One region of the Janthinobacterium sp. 61 genome, then DNA from elsewhere that is predicted to be linked to it. Evidence: predicted binding sites of a transcription regulator. Region 1 holds the regulator's gene; each other region holds the start of a gene.
The links. Region 1 encodes FliA, which starts transcription of late flagellar genes. Its sites were predicted from a motif close to CTAAAGTTTNNNNNNNNNNNGCCGNTA; they were not measured.

Region 1 (4,323 bases):
CAGCACGGCCAAGCTGGCGGCCCGCTGCGTTATGCGCCACGGCCCGGAAAAGCTGGCCCTGATCACCACGGATGCCTACCGTATCGGCGCGCACGAACAGCTGCGCATCTACGGCAAGATCCTCGGCGTGATGGTGCATTCGGTGAAGGATGAAGCGGACTTGCGCATCGCCCTGAAGGAATTGAAGAACAAGCACACGGTGCTGATCGATACGGTGGGCGTGAGCCAGCGCGACCAGATGGTCACGGAACAAGTGGCCATGCTGTCGGGCGCCGGCGCCGACGTAAAACGTTTGCTGTGCCTGAACTCCACCGCGACGCAGGAAACGTTGAACGAGGTGGTGCGTGCCTACCAGGGCAGCGGCCTGGCAGGCTGCATCATGACCAAGCTCGATGAAGCGGCCTCGATCGGCAATGTGCTCGACGTGGTGATCCGCCAGAAACTGAACCTGTTTTATGTGTCGAACGGCCAGCGCGTGCCGGAAGACCTGTACCTGGCCGACCGCGGCTATCTGATCGACCGCGCCTTCAAGCTCAAGCGCGATGCGGCGGCGACGCAGTTTTCCGATGCCGAACTGCCGCTGCTGATGGCGCAGGCAGCTGCCCGCAACAATGAAGCGCGCGGGGTGCGCCTTGGCTAATTTTGATTTCGACCAGGCCGAAGGCTTGCGTCGCATGCTGGCCGGCCCGCAGCCGCGGGTGATGACTTTTCTCTCTGCCACGCCGCAGGACGACAAGGGTGCCATGCTGGTCAACCTGGGCGCCTCGCTGGTCTACGGCGGCAATGACGTGCTGCTGCTCGACGCCAGCGGCGGCAGCGATGGCGTCGCTGCGCGCCTGGGACTGGCGCACGGCGCCAGCCTGCGCGACGTGGCGCGCCAGCAGTGCGCCTTGAACCAGGTCATCCACCAGGTGCCGCAAGGCTTCGGCGTAGCCAGCCTGGGTGCGCGCAACCACCTGATGGACAGCATGGACTATGCGGGCGAGGAAGAACTGCGCCGCCTGGGCAAGACCTTCGAGGTGATGGCGCGCCAGAGCGGCATCGTGCTGGTCGACGGCGTCATGGCCGACGAGGGCGATTGCTTTCCCGTGCCGCTGATGGCCTCGTCCGATATCGTGGTGCAAGTGTCGACCAGCGCCACTTCGATCAAGGCGGCATACTGCCTGATCAAGCGCCTGAGCCAGGAACTGGGACGCCGTCCGTTTGGCATTCTGGTCACCGGCGCTTCCGAATCCGAGGCAAAAGTGGTATACGATAATATGGCGCAGGCGGCGAGCCGTTACCTGGCCGTGAAACTGACCTCGATGGGGTCGGTGCCTGCCGATGAGTATCTGCACCGCGCGGCGCGTCTGGGCCGCAGCGTGGTCGATGCCTTTCCGCTGGCGGGAGCTTCGGTGGCGTTTCGCGGACTGGCCGAGCGGCTGGCCCGTTCGGCGGCGCCGGTGCTCGGTGGCACCTTGTACCAGACGGGGAGCCCGCACCAGTTCAGCGTCTGAATCCATCATCAGCACACGATAGCAGTTAAAACAATAAGCAGCCTATGTACACGGTCAAAGGGAAATCGAACAAGGACTATTTGCTGACGGAGCACATTCCGCTGGTGAAGCGTCTGGCGCACCATATGAAGGCGAAATTGCCGCCTTCGGTCGAGGTCGATGACCTGATCCAGGCCGGCATGATCGGCCTGCTCGACGCCATCAGCCGCTATGAAGAGACGCATGGCGCGCAGTTCGAGACATATGCCGTGCTGCGCATCCGCGGCGCCATGCTCGACGAATTGCGCACCAGCGACTGGTTGCCGCGCAGCATGCGCCAGAACATGCGCAAGATCGAAGAGGCGATGAGCATCCTGCAGCAGCGCCTGGGACACCCGCCGACGGAATCGGAAGTGGCGAAATTGCTGAAAATGTCGCTCGTCGATTACCAGGAAATGCTGGGCGACGGCGGCGGCCACCAGTTGCTGTACTACGAAGACTTTCATGACCCGGACGGCAATGACAGCTTTCTCGACCGCCATTGCGTGGACGAGGACAGCGACCCCTTGCGGTCCCTGCTCGATACCGATTTCCGGCAATCCGTGATCGATGCCATCGACGCGCTGCCGCCACGCGAGAAAATGCTCATGGGCCTGTACTACGAAGAAGAGCTGAACCTGAAGGAGATCGGCGCGGTGATGGGCGTGTCCGAATCGCGTGTCTCGCAGCTGCATACCCAGGCCGTCGCACGCCTGCGGGCAACCTTGAGGGAGCTGGCGTGGACTGGTCCAGCGTAATCGGGCTGGCGCTGGCGCTGGCGGGCCTTCTGGTCGGCCAGGCACTGGAAGGCGGCAAGATGGCCTCCCTGCTGCAGCCGGCCGCCTTTGCCATCGTCATCGTCGGCACCTTCGGCGCCGTGCTGCTGCAAACGCGGCTGCGTACTTTCGTGCGCGGCCTGGAAATGCTGCGCTGGGTGTTTTTGCCGCCGGCCGATACGCGCGCCGCGCTGGCGCGCGACATCGGGCAATGGAGCTTGACGGCGCGCCGCGATGGCACGCTGGCGCTCGAACGCCTGATGGAAAACACGGCCGACCGTTTCAACGCCAAGGGTTTGCGCATGATCGTCGACGGCATCGCCCCCGACAAGCTGCGCCAGTTGCTCGACGTGGAGATCTCTGCCTACGAAATGGCCGAGCGCCAGGCCGTCAAGGTGTGGGAGTCGGCGGCCGGCTATTCGCCCACCATCGGTATTCTGGGCGCCGTGCTGGGCTTGATCCATGTCATGGAAAACCTCACCGACCCGAGTAAATTGGGCAGCGGCATCGCCGTGGCGTTTGTATCGACCATCTACGGTGTGGGCCTGGCCAATCTGCTGTTCTTGCCGGTGGCCAATAAACTCAAGGCCATCGTCTCGCGCCGGGTGCTGCAATATGAAATCACGGCCGCCGTGCTGTACGACATCGCCACGGGCGACCACACGCGCATCATCGAAGAGCGCGTGGCCAGCCTGCTGCACGAGCACTGACCATGATGCGGCGCGCGCGCAGGAAGTATGACGAGGAACCGGACAACCAGGACCGCTGGCTGATCTCGTACGCCGACTTCATCACTTTGTTGTTCGCCTTTTTCGTCGTCATGTATGCGATTTCGCAAGTCAACGAAGGTAAATACCGCGTCTTCCAGAATGCCATCGGCCAGGCTTTCAGCCTGGAAAAGGGTGCGCCGCCCATCATCATGGAAGCACCGCAAGCCATTGCGCTGCCGAATCCCGCCCTGAAACGCCGCACTGAAGCCCTCCGCCGCGAGCGCGAACACATGACGCGCCTGGCGCAGGATCTCACGTCCACCCTGGCGCCGCTGGTCAAGGAAGGCAAGGTCAGGGTCACGCAGACGAGCCGCGGCGTGAGCGTGGAAATCAATGCCAGTGTGCTGTTCGACCCGGGCGCCGCAGGGCTGACGGCCGAGTCGGACCAGGCCTTGCGCGCCGTGGCCGTGCTGCTCAAGGATGACACGCACGACGTGCAGGTGGAAGGGCATACGGATGTGCAGCCCATCAGCAATTCGACCTTTGCCTCGAACTGGGAATTGTCGGCCGCGCGCGCCAGCGCCGTGGTGCGCCTGTTCATCGCCAGCGGCATGCAGGCGTCGCGCCTGACGGCCGTGGGACATGCCGACAATATCCCCGTGGCGCCGAATGCCACGCCGGAAGGGCGCGCGCGCAACCGCAGGGTCGCCGTGACGATTTTGTCGGGCATCCCCGAGACGGTGACGGAAGTGCCGACGTCGCCCGTCGCACCTGCGCCGGCGCCGGCCAACTGACCCTCGCCGCTTGGTACAATCGCTGCCTTCTTCCTTTTTAGCTATCCATCATGAAAAGCAGCTCCCTGGGCGGTCTAGTGTATTCCACCGAAACGGGCCGCATGTGCCCTGCCTGCCGCCAGCCGCTGGCGCAATGCGCGTGCAAGGCGCAGGCCAAGGCGGCGCCTGCGGGCGATGGCGTGGTGCGCGTGTCGCGCCAGACCAAGGGCCGTGGCGGCAAGAGCGTCACCGTGGTGAAAGGCTTGGCGCTGGACGCCATCGCCCTGGCGCTGCTGGGCAAGCAGTTGCGCACGCAGTGCGGCTCGGGCGGCACCGTCAAGGATGGAGTGATCGAAGTGCAGGGCGACCATGTCGAGACGGTGATGGCCGCGCTGGCCAAGCTGGGCCACCAGGCGAAAAAGGCCGGCGGCTGAGAGTGTGGAGGCGTGCGGCCCGCCGCAGCGCGCCTGTGGTAACGTGCGTTTCCCATCCACGCGCGCCACCTCATCATGATTAGCAAACTGACCGGCATCGCCACTGCCGCTGCCAT
Region 2 (4,323 bases), 1.1 Mb from region 1:
CCTGGGCCGCCCCATGGCGCGCTTCGACCGCAATATCGACGTGCACTTGAGCAGCCTGCGCCGCAAGCTGGGCAGCCTGGCCGATGGCCGTTCCTGCCTGCAGACCGTGTACCGTCTCGGCTACCAGCTGATCAAGGAATAAGCGTGGGCCGTCTGTTCTGGAAGTTTTTTCTGTGCATCATGCTGGCGCAAGTCACGGCCACCATCGGTATCGGCGGCACTTTCTGGCTGAAAAACCGGGCGGCGCAACAGGAGCGGGCCCTCGACATCGATACCAGCCCGCCCGCACAGATGGCCATCGAAGCGGCCAGCGCCACCCTGGAAGCGGGCGGCAGCAAAGCCTTGCAGCAGTTTCTCGGCAAGATGGAACGCATGCGCGTATTTGCCGTCGATGAAAAAGGACAAGAACTGATGGGCCGCAAGGTCCATCCGGCCATACTCGGCAAGGCGCGCGCGCTGCTGGCGCAAGGCTCGCCCCATGCCGTGGTGCGCGAGGTCATCGGCAGCGACGGCGTGCGTTACCTGCTGTTCCTGCCCTCGTCCGTCCGCTTTCGCACTGCCGAGGCGGGCGCCGCGCGCGACACGCTCAACGCCGTCACCCTGAGCGGCCCGCGCGGCATGGGCGCCCCCCGTTCCGAAGCGTCCGGCATGCCGCCGCCGCACGCCGACTACCAGCGCGGAGGTCCGCGCGAGATGGGTGGCATGGGCGGCATGCCGCCGGGACCGCGCATGGACAACCCCTACCGCACCTTCATTCCCCTGGCCGCCGCCATCGCCGCCAGCCTGCTGTTCTCTTTCTTGCTGGCCTGGTATTTTGCGCGTCCCATCCGCGACCTGCGACAAGCGTTCGAGGCCGCCTCGCACGGCGACCTGGCGCCCCGCTTTCACGCCAGCGGCAAGCGCGGCGATGAATTGACGGACCTGGGCCGCGATTTCGACCGCATGACGGGTCGTTTGCGCAATCTCATGGAGAGCCAGACGCGTTTGCTGCATGACGTGTCGCACGAACTGCGCTCGCCGCTGGCACGCTTGCAAGCGGCCATCGGCCTGGCGCACCAGCAGCCGGACAAGATGGACGCCTCGATGCAGCGCATCGAACGCGAAAGCGAACGCATGGATAAGCTGATCGGCGAGCTGCTGACCCTGTCGCGGCTGGAAGCTGGCGCTGGCTCACCGCTCAGCGAAGACGTCGGCATCGCCGACCTGTTGCACGACATTATGGAAGACGCCCGCTACGAAGCGAAGGCGCGCCAGGTGGAGATAGCCCTCGCGGGCGACGCGGCCATCGCCGACGCCGCTGTCACGGGCCGGCCGGAGCTGCTGGCGCGCGCCGTGGAAAACGTGGTGCGCAATGCCGTCAAGCACAGTCCCGATGGCGGTACGGTGGAAGTGAATTTGTCGCGCCAGCATGATTGGCTGCGCATCGCCGTGCTGGACCGGGGACCCGGCGTCGCAGGTGCCGACCTGGCCAGCATTTTCCAGCCGTTCTTCCGCGCCAGCAATACCCAGCACAGTACGGACGGCCATGGCCTGGGCCTGGCCATCGCCCAGCACGTCATCAGCGCCCATGGCGGGCGCATCGGGGCCAGCTTGCGTAGCGGTGGCGGGCTGTGTGTGGAAATGTTGCTGCCCACCAAAACGCCAGGCTGACCTTCCGGCGAGCCTGGCGGCGAGCATTGCCGCTAACCTTGTTACGCCTGGGTATCGATGATGCTGCCCAGGGTCGACGAGCTTGATTTGGCCGGACTCGTCGCCGTATCGGCGCTGCTGGTCGTCTGAGGAGCTTGCTGCGCCGCCTCTTGCGCCGCTGCCGCCTGTAACTGGGCAATTTGCGCCTGCAAGGCCTGGATTTGTTGCGCCAACTGCTGCTGCAGCTTTTGCGACGCGTCCGTCTGCGCGCCCTTCTGCGATTCCGTCAACTGCTTTTGCGCCGCCGTGATCTGCTTTTGCAGCGCCGCGATCTGCGAACTGCTGCCCGAGCTGGCGCTACTTGCCGCACTGACCGCGCTGCCTGAACCGATTGCCGCTACCATGATGCCTCCTCAGTGTTTCACTACCAAGGTTAACGGCAAGCATGGGCGCGGATGTAGTGCTGCGGGTGTAAAGGCAGGTAAAGAAGGGAAAGACGGCTGGCGCCCCGCCCTTCCAGCAATCAGGTCTTCGGCAGGGTCACGCCAACCTGGCCCTGGTATTTGCCGCCACGGTCCTTGTACGAGGTTTCGCACACTTCATCGGATTCGAAGAACAGCACTTGCGCCACGCCTTCGTTGGCGTAGATTTTCGCCGGCAACGGTGTCGTATTCGAAAACTCCAGGGTCACGAAACCTTCCCATTCCGGTTCGAACGGGGTGACATTGACGATGATGCCGCAGCGCGCATACGTGCTCTTGCCCAGGCAAATCGTCAATACATTGCGGGGAATGCGGAAATACTCGACCGTGCGGGCCAGCGCGAACGAGTTCGGCGGGATGATGCAATAGCCCTTGCCAGACACATCGACGAAGTTATTCGCGTCAAAATCCTTCGGATCGACGATGGTAGTGTTGATGTTGGTAAACAACTTGAACTCGTCGGCGCAACGGATGTCATAGCCATAGCTGGACGTGCCGTAAGAAACGATGCGGTTGCCGTCGCGTTCCTTGACCTGGCCCGGTTCGAACGGCTCGATCATGCCCGTTGTTTCCGCCATGCGGCGTATCCATTTATCGCTTTTAATCGTCATCGCAGGGGCTCTTTCTAGAATATCGGAATGGCGGGGGCCGCACGCCTGCTGCAGGCGCGGCCCGAATGGCAGGATTTTACGCGAAAACCCGCCACTGTTGGCCCTTGCAAGATGAAAATCGTTGGCGTCAGGCTACTGCTTCGCCAGCAAGGAAGCGATCATCTCGCGCACCACTTGCGCCGTCAGTTCCGGGTTTTCCATGGGAAACAGATGGCCGCCCGGCACCTGGCGGAAAAACCTGCCGACCAGCTTGCGCGTGGCCTTCAAACCCGCCTGGCGGCATTCCACCGATGCCGTGCCGCCGATAAAACCGATGGGCACGGGAAAGCCATCCTTGACGAGGCCGCCGATATGATGCGGCAAGCTGCGATAAACATCCGTTTCCACTTCGCGCGTAAAGCGCAGCTGCACCCCGTCCGGGTGGGGAACCAGGCCGCTATCGATATAGTCGCGCAAGACTTGCGGCGCCCAGATCGCGAACATGTCTTTGGAGGCAAAGTGTGCATACGCGGCTTGCGCATCGGGCCACAACTTGCGCCGCCGGGCGGAAAAGCGCGACGGAGAAAACCGTTCGCCCAGCGCCGTATTGCGCGCCAGGCGCACCAGCAAGGCGCGCCAGCCCGCCACCACGGGCGAATCGAGCAAGACCACGCAGCGCACCAGGTCGGGGCGCTGCTTGGCCACCATGACGCTGAGCATGCCGCCAAGCGAATGGCCGACGAGGATCACGGGCGCGCTGTAGCGGCGTTCCAGGTCGTCGATGTATTCGCGCACCAGCTCGGGCCAGCCCGTGCTGACGGGGTAAGCGGGATCGTGCGCGTGCATGTCGAGCGCCTGCACGCTGTAGTGCTGACCCAGCAAGGCGAACAGCCTGCGGTAGGTGCCTGCAGGATAACTGTTGGCATGGGCAAAGTGCAGTTGCGGGAGTGTCATCGTGGGATGGTGCCGGTGAATGCGATAGGCAATTGTAATGGCATGCCGGCAAGCCGTATCAGAGGAAGGCCTCTAATTGCCGGGGTGCTTGCGCCATGCCGGGCACGAAGGAGGCCAGCACCGCGCCCAGCTCGGCACTTGATTCCACTATGCAAAAGGCGTCGTCGAACGCATGCTCGCGGTTCATATGATTGCGCACGATGATGCATTCCAGCCCGGCAGCCTTGGCGGCGCGCAAGCCGCGCGGCGAATCTTCCACGGCCACGCATTGGGCCGCGGCCAGCCCCAGGCGCTGCAAACCCAGCTGGTAGCCGTCGGGCGCCGGCTTGCTTTCCCCATACATTTCACGCGTCAGCACGAAGTCGAAGTGCGGCAACATGCCCGTGGCCGCATGGCTGAGCTGGAAATGCTGTGCGTAGGCGCTCGTCACCACGCCCATGGCAACATGCGGGCGCAGCGCCGCCAGCACTTGCCCGATGCCGGGCATGGCCAGCTGGCGCGCCTGGCGCAGCCGTTCCGCAAACAGCACGGTACGCTCGGCGCGCAGGCGATCGACCAGTTCGATAGCGTGGCCCTGTCCCAGCAGCACATGCCAGGCGCCGTAGTTATTGTCCAGGAACCAGTCAAAGAATTGCTTTGGCGTCAAGTCTATGCCGTAGGGCATGAGC
Region 3 (4,323 bases), 2.6 Mb from region 1:
CGCAGCGGGGAGCTCGAGGTCGACGAAATCCTGCTGCCATACGGTGCAGCCGCTGTAGGCGCGCGCCATCTCGACGAAGCGGGGGCAGCCATCGACGCCCGTGGCATGGTGGCCCATGGCCGTGAACGTCTTCAGATCGCGGCCAGGGCCGCAGCCCAGATCAAGGATCGCCAAGGGCGCGGGCCTGTCGATGGCGGCCAGCAGCGCGTTGATGTTCTGACTGACGTCGTGGTCGCGCGTGCCTTCAAAAAACTGCTCGGCACTGGCGTCGTAATGGGCCAGGGTGCGGCCCGTGATGGCGTGGATGGGGTCTTGCGGCGGGGTTGGCATCATGGCGGTCCTATCGATATGTTCCCCCATTTTACGGTGCCAGCGCGCTACGCGCTGGCACCGGCCATGACTACCAGACGCGCACGCGCTGTTCCGGCGCCAGGTACAGCTGCTGGCCCGGCTTGACGTCGAAGGCCGGGTACCAGGCGTCGAGATTGCGCACGGTGGCGGCACGGTATTGCGCCGGCGCATGGCCATCCGTGAGGATTTGCTGGCGCGCCGCCGCTTCGCGCGCCTTGCTGCGCCAGCTGACGCCGTAACCCGTGAAGAATGCGCGGTCCGCGCCCGGCTGCGCCGGCTTGCCTTGCTGCGACAAGGTGAACGCGTCATGCGCGGCCGCCACGCCAGCCAGATCGGCCAGGTTTTCGCTCAGGGTCAGCTGGCCATTCACGGCCAGATCGGGAAACGGTTTATAGGCCGCGAACTGCGCCACCAGTTGCTGGGACGCCGCCTGGAAATGCGCGAGGTCGGCCGGCGTCCACCAGTCGCGCAGCTTGCCCTGAGCGTCGAACTGCGCGCCCTGGTCGTCGAAGCTGTGGCTGATCTCATGGCCGATGGTGGCGCCAACGCCGCCATAATTGGCCGCGTCGGAGGCTTGCGGGTCGAAGAAAGGCGGCTGCAGGATGGCAGCTGGGAAGTTCAGCGCATTTTGCAGCGGCAAGTTGACGGCGTTGACCAGCTGCGCCGGCATGGCCCAGGCCTTGCGGTCAGGCGACTGGCCCAGCTTGGCCAGTTCCTGCTGGTAATGATACTGCTCCGCCCGCTGCACATTGCCCAGCGCGTCGCCGCGCACCACGCGCAAGCCCGCATAGCTGGCCCAGCGTTCCGGATAGCCCACGCCCACGTACAGGGTCTGGAGTTTCTCCTGCGCCTGCGCCTTGGTGGCCGGCGCCATCCAGTCCAGCTTGTCGATGCGGCGCGAGAAGGCAGCGACGATATTGCCCACCATGTCTTGCACGCGGGCTTTCGATTCAGGCGGGAAATAACGCTCCACGTACAGCTTGCCGACGGCGTCGCTGAGGGCCGCGTTCGTCGCGGCCAACGCGCGCTTGCTGCGCGGTGACTGCTGCGGCGTGCCGCTCAAGGTGCTGCCGTAAAAGGCAAAACGCTGATCGGCGGCCGCCTTCGGCAAGGTGGTGCTGAAATGGTTAATCGCGTGGAAAGCCAGGAAATCCTTCCAGGTCGCCAGCGGCACGCTCGCCACCAGCGCCGCGCTGCCCGTCATGGCCGTCGGGTGCCAGACGATGAAATCGGCCTGCCTGCCCAGGCCTGCCGCCTGGAAGAAGGCTTTCCAGTCCAGGCCAGGCGCCTTGCTGGCGAAGTCGGCGGCGCGCCACGCGTTGTTGCCCTTGACGACATCGGCCGACTCTTCGCGGCTGGCGTGACTGGCGGCAATTTTCTGCTCCAGCGCAAACACGCGCGCGGCGCGGGCTGGCGCATCGCGGTAACCAGCCTGCTTGAGCATGGCGGCGATATGCGCCTGGTAGCCAGTGCGCAAGCCCTGCATGCGCGCGCTGTCGTCCTGGTAGAAGGCGCGGTCGGGCAAGCCCAGCCCGCCCTGCAGCAGATAGGCCACATTGCGCGTGGTGTCGTTCAAGTCTTGCGCCACCCACAGGCCAAACAGGTTTTCCGTATAAAAATTGGTGGCGTTGAGCGGATCGACATCGGCGCGCAAGCTCTCGCCCAGCGCGCGTGCCAGTCCCGCCTGGTCGCGTATGCCATCGATCTTGCTCAACAAGGGCTTGATCGGCGCCCAGCCTTTCGCTTCGATAGCCGATTCATCCATCCAGGAACGGTAAAAATCGCTGACCTGGCGTGCGGATGCATCCGCCTGCGGCGCCGCCGCCAGGCCTTCGACGAGGCCGATGATGCGCTCGTTGGTCGAGTTGGCGAGGATGGCGAACGAGCCCCAGCTGCTGCGGTCGGCGGGAATCTCCGTGCTGCGCAGCCAGTCGCCATTCACGTAGTCATAGAAGTCGTCGCCGGGCGACGCCGTGGCGGCAGCGGGGACAGCGGCGCTGGTGGCCGCTTGCTGGCCATGCGCTTGAGCCGGTACATAGGCCACGGTGGCGCCGGCCAGGGCGAGGGCGATGGCAGCCTGGACTGGCGTCCGGGACCAGGAAAAACGCAAACCGTGCATGGCGATCCTTTCGATGAAAATAAGCAAAATCATAGCCTGAGAATCATACCTTTTTCGCATGCGGAACAACGGCTCGGCGGGAGATTCCGGCAGCCAGCCACAACCATCCAAATTATTTTCACTTTTTTTTCAAAAACACCCTCAAGTTCCCGCTGAACCTGCCGCTAATCTAGACAAGCGGTAATCCATTCACTAGTTACGGGTGTGCTCATGACCTCCAACGACGTTCTCTCGATGTATGAAAATATTGCAGGAATGACCAACAAAATGGTCGTCGCCGCACGTTCGAGCGACTGGGATGGCTTGGACACCCTGGAAAACCAGTGCGCCAGCGCCGCCAGCACGACCATGACGGGCAAAGTGCCTGCCCTGGCCGGCGCTACGCGCCAGCGCAAGATTGACTTGCTCAAGCAAATCCTGGCCAATGATCGCGAAATCCGCGCCATCACGGAACCGTGGATGACGCAACTGCCGAACGCCATGCAGGGATCGCGCGCCCACATGTAGGTCAACATTGCCGCGCCAGAAACAACAAAAGCACCTGTGGGTGCTTTTTTTACGTCTGCCGCCGTGCCGCGGAGCGCTGCATTTGCGGCGTCCGAAAAGCAAGGAAGGGGAATTTGGAAGGCGAGCCCCAGGTATCTCCTGGCGTCGCCTCGCTGCCGGTTGCATCCGGCGTTCGCGAGCACATCGTCGGCATCGCAAACCGCTTCCAGACCCAGGCGTTTATGCAACGCTACACCTGTTTGCCGCGCCACACTATCGTTGGTGACTGCGCCAGGCTGGGACTGTTTTATCGTAGAGCAAGTCCACTGAATTAATCATATCACCATCTTTAAGAAATAGGCAACACGATAGACAGGCACTTTCTATCTTTTTTCAATATCTTTTTTTATATCAAATCTGGGCGCGGCCTTGCAGCAGCGTTAACGCGAGAACGGCTCCGCTTCCGCCTCGGCCGCGTCCTCTTCCAGCGCTTCCGTCAGCACCGGCACATCCTTCTTCTTGCGGCTGAACGGTTTGCGCAGCAAGACCCAGTATTTCGACGGCGTGCCCGCCCCCGCCGCTTGCCTGCGCTTACGCACGGCATACACGACGAGCGCCGTCAGCAGCAGGAAGGCCAGGGTGCCGATAAGCAGCCACATCAAACCATTGCCGCCCGCTTTCTTTTCCTTGTCGGCTGCCGGCGCCGCGTGCAGGGGCTTGGGTTTGGCATGCGGCGCTTCCGCCACAGCCGGTATGGCAGCCGGTGGAGCGGTTGGTGCGGTGACGACGGGCAGCGCCAGCGCCTTTTGCAAGGCGCCGATCTTGCCCTCCAATTCGCCGAGCTTTTCATTCAGGGCCGCGTTTTTCTGGTCCAGCGCCACGCATGCTTGCGCCTGCTCCATATTGGCCTGCGGCGCGCAGGCTGCCACGGGCGCAGTGGCGCGGCGCAACGGCGCCGGGCGCAGCGCCGGGGCAGATGGCGTGGGCGCGACGGGCGGTGGCACAAACACGCGTGCCGGACGCACCAGGCCCTCGGCGCGCGCGCGCGCCGCCAGCGCGGCGGCATCGGCCGGCGGCGCGCCGGGCACCGCGCGCGGCAGTGGCAGTGGCTGTGCCAGCGGCACAGGCACGGGCACCGGAATGACGGGCCTGACTGGCGCACTGGCAACGGCTGGCGGTGCTGGCGGTGCCGGCGTCAGCCACAAGGTGCCCAGGCGCACGACGGCGCCGCTACCATTGCCCAATAATAAATACAGATGGACGTGGCCTGCCTGGATCGCTTGCCGGGTAGCCACGCGCACATACTGCCGCCCACCCCGCTCCAGCGGGCTGATCGTCAAGGTTTGCAGGGCCGGGTCCATGCTGAT
Region 4 (4,323 bases), 2.3 Mb from region 1:
AGAGTACAACGCCCTGGGCCAGGAACTGTACAACGTCATGACCAACACCACCTTCGGCGGCAGCTTGCTGATGGGCAATGGCACTGGCACCACCGGCACGCTGTCGGCCGCCATGACCTTCCAGATCGGTGCGAGCTCGACGGAAAACATGACGATCGATGTCAAGACCAACATGGTCACCCTGTCGGCATCGCTGCTGGCCGCGACGAAGAACTTCGCCGCCGCTGCCTCGACCGGCGCGTCGGAACTGACCGCCACCGCCAACGCCACCATCGACCTGCTTGCCACGGCCATCAACGACGTGGGCACCGTACGCTCGGCACTGGGCGCTGCCGCCAACCGCCTGGACCACATCAACAGCAACCTGTCGAACATTGCCACCAACACCAAGGCTGCAACCGGCCGCATCATGGACGTCGATTTCGCCACCGAAAGCTCGAACATGACGTCGTCGCAAATGCTGCTGCAAGCTGGCACCGCGATGTTGAAACAAAGCAACAGCATGTCCTCGATGGTCATGTCCTTGCTGCAATAATTTTTATCCCGCATTACCCGCTGGTACAGGCCAGCAAGAAAGCCAGACCGCGCGTCTGGCTTTCTTACACCCATCGCATTCCATTAAATAATTTCCACACAGCATTTAACGTTTACCTCCAAGTGGTCGCCTGTCTTGATTGAGGACGAAAAATACTACCGTCCTGCAATGCATTCACCACAGGAGTTACCATATGCTGAGCCTACACACCAACAACGCATCGCTGTCCGCACAGAACTCGATCGCCAAGACCCAATCGCAACTGTCGACCTCGATGACACGCTTGTCCACCGGCTACCGCATCAACTCAGCCATGGACGACGCCGCCGGCCTGCAGATCGCCACGCGCCTGAAAGCGCAGACCAGCGGCATGACCGTTGCCATGAGCAACACGCAAAACAGCACCTCGATGCTGCAAACGGCTGAAGGTGCGTTTGGCGAAGTCACTAACATGCTGGTACGGATGAAGGATCTGGCTACGCAAGCGGCCGATGCTTCGTCGAACGGCCAGGACAAAACCGCCATGCAAGCCGAATACGACGCGCTGGGCCTGGAACTGTACAACGTCATGACCAACACCACCTTTGGTGGCCAGACCCTGCTGGGCGACGGCACCGCCGGCAAGGGTACGCTGTCGGATGCGATGACCTTCCAGATCGGCGCAAGCTCGACGGAAAAAATGAGCATCAACGTATCCACTGACATGGGCGCGCTGAACACCAAGCTGATTGCGCTGTCGGCCAACAATTTCAAGGCCAGCACCGCAGGCGTGGGTACCGAACTGACTGCCGCCGGTACCGCCAATACCACCATCGACAAACTGGCAGCTGCCATCGACAACGTCGGCACCGTGCGTTCCGCCCTGGGCGCCGCCGCCAACCGTCTCGACCACATCAACAGCAACCTGTCGAACATCGCCACCAACACCAAAGCCGCTACCGGCCGCATCATGGACGTTGACTTCGCCACCGAAAGCTCGAACATGACATCGTCGCAAATGCTGCTGCAAGCCGGCACCGCGATGCTGAAACAAAGCAACAGCATGTCCTCGATGGTCATGTCCCTGCTGCAATAATCTATGCTTGGCCGCTTGCGGCCAGCAACGCAAAGCCAGGCTGCGGTCTGGCTTTTTTTATGTGCGAAACGTATTAATTTGACTATATTGCCTTTCGATTTAACAATGTTGGCGCCACAGTCGCCTATACAAGATAGACCCGTTTCACCCTCACCGCCCACCGGAGCCGCCAAGTGCTGAGCATTCACACCAATATCGCCGCACTGTACGCACAACGCGCGATGGGATGGGCGCATAGCCAGTTATCCACATCGATGCAGCGCCTCTCCACCGGCTTTCGCATCAACTCGGCCATGGACGACGCAGCTGGCCTGCAAATCGCCACGCGCCTCAGTGCCCAGGTGAGCGGCATGACGGTGGCCATGCGCAATACGCAGAACAGTACCTCGATGCTGCAGACGGCCGAAGGCGCGTTTGGCGAAGTGACCAGCATGCTGGTACGCATGAAAGACCTGGCCACGCAGGCGGCCGACGCTTCCTCCAACCAGACAGACCGCGACGCCATGCAGTCCGAATACGATGCGCTGGGGCTGGAACTGTACAACGTCATGACGAATACCACCTACGGCGGCAGCCTGTTGCTGGGCAATGGTAGTCTTGGCAAGGGCACGCTGTCGGAGGCGATGACCTTCCAGATCGGCGCCAGCAGCAGCGAAACCATGAAGTTCGACGTGTCAGGCAAGATGGGCGGACTGGACACGGTTCTGAAAGCCATTTCGGCCAACTTTGCGCCAGGCGCCACGGCCGGCAGCGAAATCGCCACGAATGGCGGCGCCAACAGCATGATCGACCAGCTGGCGGCAGCGCTCGACCAGGTCGGCGGCGTGCGCTCGGCCCTGGGCGCGGCGGCCAACCGCCTCGGCCACGTGCACAACAACCTGGCCAACATGGTCACCAATACCAAGGCCGCCATCGGCCGCATCATGGATGTCGATTACGCGGCGGAAAGCGCCAACATGGTGTCAGCACAAATGTTGCTGCAGGCGAGCACGGCGATGCTCAAGCAAAGCCAGAGCATGCAGAAAATGATACTGTCGCTGTTGCAGCCATGACGGCTGATACAGCCTGATTCACCAGCTCGTATAGACTCTCTTCCGGACATAGTGGCATGGCGATAGACCGCATTTCATCGGGTAACCCGGTTCCCCTGATTACCCAGCGCTTCGACGTCAGCCCCGCGACGCCGATGGTGCCGGGCGTGGTGCAGCCGCTGGTGCCCATCGGCCCCTACATGGCGCCCGCGCCGGACGCCGGCACCCTGCCCGCCCAGCTGCAACAGAAGGGACAGGACAGCCTGGCATCCCTCATCAAGCCCAATGCCGATGGTACGGGCGGCGCCATGCCGCGCGACAGCAGCGCGATGCAGGTCAATCAGCTGTTCTTCACGCGCCAACTGGTCTGGCAGCCGCCTGACGCGGCGCAGCTGGCCGCCTCGTGGCGCGTGATGGTCAAGACGTACGGCGAGCAATATGCGGCCCTGCAGGAACAGGCGCGCGGCCAGCACGTACCGGGCAACCTGTTCATGGCCGAGCAGCAACCGGCCCTGCTGCGCGAAGGCGCCCGTCCTCCACTAAGCGTCGACAGCGAAGCGTGGCGCTTTGCCGTGTATGGCTGGGGCGGCCAGCGCCTGCTGCTGCGCGTGCTGGCCAGCGACGAGGAAGACGATGCGGCACCCCGGCGGCGCGGCAAGGTGGCGCTGCGCGTCGAACTGATCATCATCGGCATCGGCCGGGTCGTGATCCAGATGGAACCGGCCGGCGACGGCGTGCTGCTGGAACTGGCTGCCGACGAGGAAGCCGCATTGCGCCATGTGCGCCTGGCCCTGCCCGAAATCGCCGACGCGGTGCGGCGCGCCGGCCTGCGCGTGGTGCGCTGCCGCCTGAACCGCCAGCTGCATGCGCAGCGCGTGCATGGCAATTACCCGATGCAGGCGGGCGCCGCATCGCTGTCGCTGCCCCTGTTCCGCGCCATGGCCGAAGTGGCGCTGCTGCTGACGCAGCCGGAAGCGGAAGCGGCGGCCGATCCCGAGGCGCCCGCGGCTTCCCGGGGCGAAACTGAAGAGGAAACCATCATCACCTCGAAGGAAGTGGCGGCGCCGCTCGGATACGACTATGGCGATGAGGAAGACATGGCGCAAGGCAGCACCGTGTTGCTGCTGGCCGACGGCCAGGAGCACGACCTGCTGCCGCCCATCGACGAGCAGGATTGATACAGCAAGATTGATACAACAAGATTGATACAACATAAAAAAACGGCGCCCGAGGCGCCGTTTTTTTGTTTATTCCACCGTTTACCCCACCGTGCCGATAATGCTCACCTCGCGGTTCTCCGGGATTTCGTTATACGACAGCACATGCAGGCCAGGCGCGAACAGGCGCGCGTAGCGGGCCAGCAACGGACGGATCTGCGGCAGCACCAGCAGCAGCGGCGGCGTGGCCTGCTGCTTCATCTGCTCGCGCGCCACCGGCATGTTCACCTGCAGCTGCGACAGCAGATGCGGGTCGATCGGGTAATTATCCAGCGTGACCTTGCCCGACTGGCGCGCCTGGTTCAGCGAACCGAGCAGCATGTTTTCCAGCTCGCCACCCAGGTTAAACGCCTGCATTTCCATCTTCTGGCCAAACAGGCCGCTGACGATCTGGCGCCGCAGCGCACAGCGCACTTCTGCCGCCAGCAGGATCGGGTCCTTGGTGGTTTCCGAACTGTCGAGCAA

Region 2: CLU92_RS09335 (FlxA-like family protein) is a predicted target of FliA. The motif match lies at 2,064-2,090, and genes of this name have one in related genera.
Region 3: CLU92_RS25845 (flagellar protein FliT) is a predicted target of FliA. The motif match lies at 2,611-2,637, and genes of this name have one in related genera.
Region 4: CLU92_RS04060 (flagellin) is a predicted target of FliA. The motif match lies at 1,713-1,739, and genes of this name have one in related genera.

Annotation. Positions count from the first base shown of each region.
Region 1 covers NZ_PJMQ01000001.1:3,119,972-3,124,294, reverse strand. Annotated here, with positions in the region: gene flhF (flagellar biosynthesis protein FlhF) at 1-640, shown strand, start outside; gene CLU92_RS14325 (antiactivator of flagellar biosynthesis FleN protein) at 633-1,496, shown strand; gene CLU92_RS14320 (RNA polymerase sigma factor FliA) at 1,541-2,272, shown strand; gene CLU92_RS14315 (flagellar motor protein) at 2,254-3,000, shown strand; gene motD (flagellar motor protein MotD) at 3,006-3,794, shown strand; gene CLU92_RS14305 (translation initiation factor Sui1) at 3,845-4,207, shown strand; gene CLU92_RS14300 (hypothetical protein) at 4,283-4,323, shown strand, end outside.
Region 2 covers NZ_PJMQ01000001.1:2,038,017-2,042,339, forward strand. Annotated here, with positions in the region: gene CLU92_RS09325 (response regulator transcription factor) at 1-142, shown strand, start outside; gene CLU92_RS09330 (ATP-binding protein) at 145-1,650, shown strand; gene CLU92_RS09335 (FlxA-like family protein) at 1,692-2,033, opposite strand; gene dcd (dCTP deaminase) at 2,153-2,722, opposite strand; gene CLU92_RS09345 (alpha/beta fold hydrolase) at 2,855-3,655, opposite strand; gene CLU92_RS09350 (HAD family phosphatase) at 3,714-4,323, opposite strand, start outside.
Region 3 covers NZ_PJMQ01000001.1:5,699,540-5,703,862, reverse strand. Annotated here, with positions in the region: gene CLU92_RS25855 (bifunctional 2-polyprenyl-6-hydroxyphenol methylase/3-demethylubiquinol 3-O-methyltransferase UbiG) at 1-330, opposite strand, end outside; gene CLU92_RS25850 (M13 family metallopeptidase) at 401-2,470, opposite strand; gene CLU92_RS25845 (flagellar protein FliT) at 2,726-2,977, shown strand; gene CLU92_RS25840 (FimV family protein) at 3,397-4,323, opposite strand, start outside.
Region 4 covers NZ_PJMQ01000001.1:868,424-872,746, reverse strand. Annotated here, with positions in the region: gene CLU92_RS04070 (flagellin) at 1-535, shown strand, start outside; gene CLU92_RS04065 (flagellin) at 729-1,610, shown strand; gene CLU92_RS04060 (flagellin) at 1,784-2,662, shown strand; gene CLU92_RS04055 (hypothetical protein) at 2,719-3,819, shown strand; gene CLU92_RS04050 (flagellar biosynthesis protein FlhA) at 3,901-4,323, opposite strand, start outside.